3 regions of the Martinezella sp. CNPSo 3957 genome follow, and region 3 is predicted to be linked to each of the others. Evidence: riboswitches for the same ligand, from Rfam matches in the RefSeq annotation. Region 3 holds a riboswitch; each other region holds the start of a gene.
The links. A riboswitch is a leader RNA that binds a small molecule or an ion and turns the genes downstream of it on or off. The one in region 3 is predicted to bind cobalamin.
Positions count from the first base shown of each region.

Region 1: another riboswitch for cobalamin. It lies ahead of AC13QE_RS11310 (aromatic ring-hydroxylating oxygenase subunit alpha); the one in region 3 lies ahead of AC13QE_RS02355 (ABC transporter substrate-binding protein).
Region 2: another riboswitch for cobalamin. It lies ahead of cobU (bifunctional adenosylcobinamide kinase/adenosylcobinamide-phosphate guanylyltransferase); the one in region 3 lies ahead of AC13QE_RS02355 (ABC transporter substrate-binding protein).

Region 1 is NZ_JBXSOU010000003.1:579,756-582,016, forward strand. Features, by position in the region: gene AC13QE_RS11310 (aromatic ring-hydroxylating oxygenase subunit alpha) at 1-981, opposite strand, end outside; cobalamin riboswitch at 1,079-1,282, opposite strand; gene AC13QE_RS11315 (DUF6656 family protein) at 1,632-2,249, shown strand.
Region 2 is NZ_JBXSOU010000002.1:450,002-452,262, reverse strand. Features, by position in the region: gene cobW (cobalamin biosynthesis protein CobW) at 1-308, opposite strand, end outside; gene cobU (bifunctional adenosylcobinamide kinase/adenosylcobinamide-phosphate guanylyltransferase) at 314-838, opposite strand; cobalamin riboswitch at 980-1,378, opposite strand; gene AC13QE_RS07365 (chloride channel protein) at 1,559-2,261, shown strand, end outside.
Region 3 is NZ_JBXSOU010000001.1:505,396-507,656, forward strand. Features, by position in the region: gene AC13QE_RS02350 (GGDEF domain-containing protein) at 1-537, shown strand, start outside; cobalamin riboswitch at 618-873, shown strand; gene AC13QE_RS02355 (ABC transporter substrate-binding protein) at 1,039-2,055, shown strand; gene AC13QE_RS02360 (FecCD family ABC transporter permease) at 2,059-2,261, shown strand, end outside.

The DNA of each region.
Region 1 (2,261 bases), on a different contig from region 3:
GACGGCGGTTTCTTCGGCGCTGATCGGCAGGACGCGGAAGGAGATCGCGTGGTCGCCAAGGATGTGGTTCCATGTCGTCGGATAATGGAAGAGCAGCATCGTACCGATGCCATTGATCGTCACGTCTGGCGAGAGCGGCCGCTTGACGGCGTTCTGGCCGGACATGGTGTAGCTTTCGGCGCCTTCGATCAGCGGCATGCGGGCGGTGCGGAACTGTCCGTCAGGAGAGATCTTGAATTCGCTCGGCAGGCCGGCGGCTTCGCAGCGCGCCCAGTGCTCGGTAATGACGGGATCGCTCATCGCGCCCTGCACGCCGGTAACCGTCGGAGCTTCCGGGAAGGTGCGGCAGAGTTCGGGATGATTGGCCGCGCAATGGTAGCATTCGCGGTTGTTTTCCCAGACGAGCTTCCAGTTGCCCTTTTCGATGATCGTGCTCTGGAAGGCGACCTTGGCTTCGCTGATATGGTGCGGGGCCATGTAGGGCTCGATCGTGGCGCGAACCGGTGCGAAATCCGGAGCGTTCTGTGCCAGGCAGATGAAGATGTACCCAGCGACGCTTTCGCAGTGAACCGGCTTCAGCGAATGCTGGCTCTTGTCAAAATCTTCGGCCATCTGACGGGCAAAGAGCAGGGAGCCGTCAAGCTCGTAGGTCCATTGGTGATAGGGGCAGACGAGCTTTGCCGACGATCCGCGCTCGGTCGTGCAGACGCGCGAGCCGCGATGGCGGCAGCTATTGTGGAAGGCGCGGATGACCTGATCGCGACCACGGACGATCACGACGGGATAATCGCCGATCTGGACGGTGAAGTAATTGCCCGCCCGCGGCACTTCGCAATCATGGCCGATGAACAGCCAGTCGCGATAGTAGATCGTCTCCATGTCGAGCTTGAAGTAATCCGGATCAGTGTAGAAGGGTTGCTCCAGGCTCAAACCTACCCGGTGGTTCTTCAATTGCCGCAGAACTTTGCTGCCGATATCCATTTGCCTATCCTTGCGCAATACCGGAAGACGAGCAGAGGACATGCAAGGCCGTTGGGGACGGCCGAAAGCAATGCCCCGACCGCCCGCCGCGGTCAGTAAACCATATGTGCCCAAGGCTGGTTTCCGGGCTCTGGAGCGGCCCTGTTGCCAGGACCCCATGGCACCTTCCCAGACCAATCGGCCCAGTGGCTTTATCCGCCATGCCTCACTCCACCACCGTTGCGGGGGCAGCGCCGGATTTTGACCGGCTTCCCAATTCTCCGTCTCCCTAGCAGACGGCACCTTGAGATTGATATCATCATAGCTCTCGGCCGCGTCTGCCGCTGCGCTGCAATGCGACATCGGCTTCGAATTTGACGACAGGCGAAACAGGACGATAGGACGGTTGCATATCCTGAGAATATTGACAGGCAATTCAATTGCTTGGACGCATGCATCGGAGATGGTGAAAGCATCGCATATCCATTCCACCAATGACGCTTTATCCTGATTGCGACAGGTCAGCGAACGGCCGGTAATCAGGGGAATAATTGGGCGGCAGAAAGCGCCAACGGAGCCGCTATCGGGGCGCCTTCAATCCGGCACGATCAAGCTCGGCTCAAGCTCCGCGGTTCATCATGTCACCAAAGAGTTTTATAGCGAGATCCGGCATGGCCAAACTCAGATATTTCGACGCTGGGAAGCCCGCCGAGCCCGAACCGGCGCAGCCGGTATCGACGACGGGGTACACCGAATTCCTGCGCACCGGCCGTATCAACCGCAACAGGCCGCATTGGCTGGCGGAAGAGCGGGAATACCTCACCCACGAACAGGTGGCCGAACGCACGGCGCTGAAGCTCCGGGACGCCGGCGAGAAGACCCACGACCGGCTCAACAATTTCCATAGGTCCATCCGCTTCCCGAAGCTCATCTTTCATCACACGCTGAAGGACACGCCGCATCTCGGCTATTGCCACATTACCGCGGCGCGGACGCAGTTCGCGCATTATGAGGACGTGAACTGGGCTTTCTATATCGCCAATTTCTTTGCCCGGATCGGCCAGGAAGAGAACTTCTTCGAAGACATCAGCCTCAAATATTCGCGGATGTATTTCGCTGTCGCCATCCATCCGGACAAGGAGGCCGAAGACAAGAAACTGACGATCAACCGCGACGTCAGAGGCAACGGCGTGCTGTTCCACACCCACGATCCGCAGATCGCCATCCGCAATGTTCTTCTCCTCGGCGCCCGCAACGAGCAGCTCCGCGACATCATTCGACAGCTTTGACGATTGATCCGA
Region 2 (2,261 bases), on a different contig from region 3:
GAGGTCTCGATAACGATGTGATCCGGGCGCGCGTCGCGCTCCAGAAGCTTCGTCATGGTGGGGATGAAATCGTCGGCGACGGTGCAGCAGATGCAGCCATTGGTCAGCTCGATGATGTCGTCTTCGGTGCAGTTCTCCGCGCCGCAGCCCTTCAGCACGTCGCCGTCGACGCCGAGATCGCCGAATTCGTTAATGATCAGCGCGATCTTCTTGCCGCCGGCATTCTGCAGGAGGTTGCGGATCATCGTCGTCTTGCCGGCTCCCAGGAAGCCGGTGATGACGGTGGCGGGAATCTTTTCCTGGTTCATATGCATCAACCCTTCATTTTCAGCGGCAGGCCCGCTGCGATAAAATAAACTTCGGCACTTGTCGCCGCGACCATCTGGTGCAGGCGGCCGGCATGATCGCGAAACTCTCGCGCCATGCGATTCTCCGGCACGATTCCCAAGCCCACCTCGTTGGAGACGAGAACGAGCCGCGATCGTGCGGTCGGCAGAAAGGCGGTCAGGGCGGCAAATTCCGCCGCCATGTCACGCTCGGCCATCATCAGATTGGTGACCCATAGCGTCAGGCAGTCGACAAGCACTGCCCGCCCCTCGGCGTCGACGGCGGCAAGCTGCCCGACAAGATCGATCGGCTCCTCATGCGTTTGCCATAGATCGCCGCGGTCGGCACGATGCTTCGCGATGCGCTCGCGCATCTCGTCGTCCCATGCCTGCCCTGTCGCCACATAGTGACGTTCAAGACCCGTGTCCGAAACCAGGGATTCGGCAAACCTGGATTTGCCGGAACGCGCGCCCCCAAGGACGAAGACTGCTCGGGAAGTCGAAGACGACATACGCTATGTCCGCTCCCGCGCGGAAGCGAGGGTCGGCAGCACATCGCTGGAGCCGGGAAACGGGCGCCTACACGCCGAAAACTCGTCTTGCGCCATGACAACCTCCGTGCTGGCAGCGGAACTGACGTCCCAGAACAGGCTCTGTGCCCGGCACGCATGGCAGGTCTCCTGGCTCGCGGATAAGGCGCCGCGACGGGGGCGGACCGAAACCGGTCGCCCCCGATCGTGCGCCAGCGGATCTTTCTCGCCTTCCCGGCAATGCATCATGAAAAGGCGGACGATTCGTAGAATAAGAGGCGTCCAGCCCCGGTTGATCATGATGCCACGCCAGTGGCTTTTTCGACTTGAGCCTGCCCCGCCTCGTTCGCCCCATGCGAATCGTCGATGGAATAGGTTTCAAACCGAACGAAAGACCCTGACCGCTCTACAGTCGCGGGGTCGGCTGTGATGAGAACGCCCGGATTGGGTCCGTCCCTCCACATTCCCTTTTCATCCCATGCGGCAGATCGCCGCTCAGGAACCATTCGTTATACCGGCAATGATTAGGCTTTCACTTACCTCAAGTCAATCAAGGGCATGGATGCGACCTGCGCCATCCTGATTACGAAATCGGCTGAAAATTCCCATAAAGCCAACGGCTTTTTTGCCGTATTTCTTTGATGTTAGGAGGTTATAGAGGGTAGGCTCTCGCATTCGAGTAAAACGTATCGTCCGTTTCCCATGTTGCAGAAATTCCAACCGCGACGCCTCGGCGTCTTCTCGGCTCTGTTCGATCTCGGTCGCTTCAGGGCATTGCTGCGCCGTGGCGAATTGGGACTTGTCTTCGCCGGAGCGCTAGTAGGAATAGTATCCGGCTGTGCCGTAACGGCGATGAGCTATATCTCGCGCAAGTTTCACAGCGTCATCTACGGCATAACCGACTACGAACGCTTGAGTTCGGCGGCGATGGCAATTCAGGACAAATCCGTATTGTTCATCGCACCGATCGCAGGCGGCATCATTCTCGGCATACTGCTCTATATATTATCCCGCACACGCAAAAAGCCGATGGTCGACCCGATCGAAGCCAATGCGCTGCATGGCGGCCGCATGTCGCTGACCGACAGCATCATCGTGGCCGTGCAAAACCTGATTTCCAATGGATTCGGCGCCTCTGTCGGGCTTGAAGCAGGTTACACGCAGCTCGCTGCGGGCATTGCCTCCAAGTTCGGCTACAAGATGCAGATGCGTCGCGCGGACCTGCGCATGCTCGTCGGCTGCGGCGCGGCCGGCGCCATCGCCGCAGCATTCAATGCGCCGCTCACCGGCGCCTTCTACGCCTTCGAGCTGATCATCGGCAGCTATTCGATCGTGACCCTGACACCCGTCGTCGTCTCGGCGCTGATATCGACCATGATCGCAAGACTGCTCGCCGGCGACGACT
Region 3 (2,261 bases):
CAATATCGCATCGGCATCCAGCGCGCGCTGGAGAATGAAGCGAGCCTCGATCCGCTGACAAAGCTTCCCAATCGCCGCGTACTGCAGCGTGAAGGTGATCGATGCACCAAGGAGGCCGGTATGCGGCGCATCCCCTTCTCGATCATCATGCTCGATATCGATCACTTCAAGAAGATCAACGACAGCTGGGGCCATGCCTTTGGCGACACCGTTCTGGCGCGGTTGGCTGATGTCATCAGGCAAACCGTCCGCAAGACCGACATTGCCGCCCGTTACGGCGGCGAGGAGATCGTCGTGCTGCTGCCCAACACCGATACGCGGGCTGCGGCTGCTGTCGCGGAGAAAATTCGCAAGGACATCGAGGGCACAACCCTGATGTTCGAGCAGGAAGCCGTCCATGTCACAGTCAGCATCGGGATTGCTTGCTCCCTCGAACCGACGACGGATTTCAAACATGTGCTTGAGGCCGCCGACAAGGCGCTTTATCGCGCGAAGGCGGGCGGTAGAAATCGCGTGGAACTGGCGGAGGCCGCATAGGCTGGCGGTCATTCCTTCGGCAATGAGCACCGCGCTTCCGCATTTCCTATCCAAGCATCCTTGACGGAACGGGGCAGTCCGGAATAACTGGACGTGACGGTTCCCCAAGGAAGACTCCGCGGGGATTAATAGGGAACACGGTGAGGATGACCCAAGCGGGACCTAGACCGTGGCTGCCCCCGCAACTGTAAGCGGATTGCCGATCATCCGGGAATGACCAGCCTGCTGGTTCTTTCCTGAGGCTTTGAGCCGCGCCACTGCAAGCATGCTTGCGGGAAGGCCGATGATCGTCAGAGATCCGCAAGCCAGGAGACCTGCCGTCGATCACGATCCAATCAGCCGGGCGGGGATGCTCGGAAAGGACAGAAAATGATTGACCCGCGCCTTCGACATTATCCGACACCTATCGGCCTTGATTGGGATCTCCGCAGCCGGCGGCCGTCTTTCTCAGCGCGATCGCGCTGACGCCGCCCCGTTTCCTTAATCCTATCGAGATCTTTCATGCGCCATTTTTTGACGACCATTGCATTTGCACTTGGGCTGACTGGGTTTGCCAGCTCCGGCTTTGCCGCCACCCAATATCCTCTCACCATCGATAATTGCGGTCAGAAGGTCACTTTTGAAAAGGCTCCGGCCAAGATCGTTTCGATCGGCCAGGGCATGACTGAAATCCTCTTTTCGCTCGGCCTTGCCGACAAGATTGCCGGAACGGCGGTCTGGGTCGGCCCGGTTCTGCCGCAATATGCCGAGGCGAACAGCAAGATCCCGCGGCTTGCCGATAACGATCCGAGCTTCGAATCCGTCGTTGGCAAAGCCCCGGATCTCGTCGCTGCCGAATTCGAATGGCACGTCGGCGCGCAGGGTTCCGTCGGCAAGCGCCAGCAATTTTCCGAGCTCGGCATCAATACCTATCTTGCACCGACCGATTGTGTCGCCAAGGTCAACGCCGATGGCGGCGACGGCGTGCGCAAGGAGCTTTTCACGGTGGATCTGGTCTATCAGGAAATCGCCGAGCTCTCGCAGATCTTCGACGTCAGGGATCGTGGCGATGCCCTGATTGCGGATCTGAAAAAGCGTGAGGCGGATGCAGTCGCTTCGATTGCCGCTGCCAAAGCCAAGGATCTTCCGATCGTGTTCTGGTTCTCCAGCAAGGAGGTCAATGGCGATGCCTATATCGCCGGCAAGAACAGCGCGCCAGCCTATATCCTGAAGACGCTCGGCGCCAGAAATGTGGTGACGACGGAAGAGGAATGGCCGATGGTCGGATGGGAGACCATTGCGCAGGCCAATCCGGCCGTGATCGTCATAGCCACCATGGATCGCCGCCGCTATGCGGCCGACGATCCGAAGGTCAAGGTCGATTTCCTCGAAAAAGATCCCGTCACCAGCCAGCTCGATGCCGTCAAGAACAAGCGTTTCGTCATGATGGATGCGCAGTCGATGAACCCGACCATCCGCACCATCGACGGCATTGAAGTATTGGCCAAGGGCATTAAGTCCTTCGGCCTGGCGCAGTAAGATATGGGTCTCGCCGCAAAACGCAGGACATGGTGGGCGCTCTTGGCGCTCGCCATGGCTGCCGTCATCCTTCTGACCTTCATGATCAGTCTCGCCGTATCGATCGGCGAGATTTCGATCCCCCTGTCGACGACCGTAAAGGCCATTTCGAACCGGTTGTTCGGAACGAGCTTCGAACTCAGCCGGATCCATCAGGGGATCGTCTG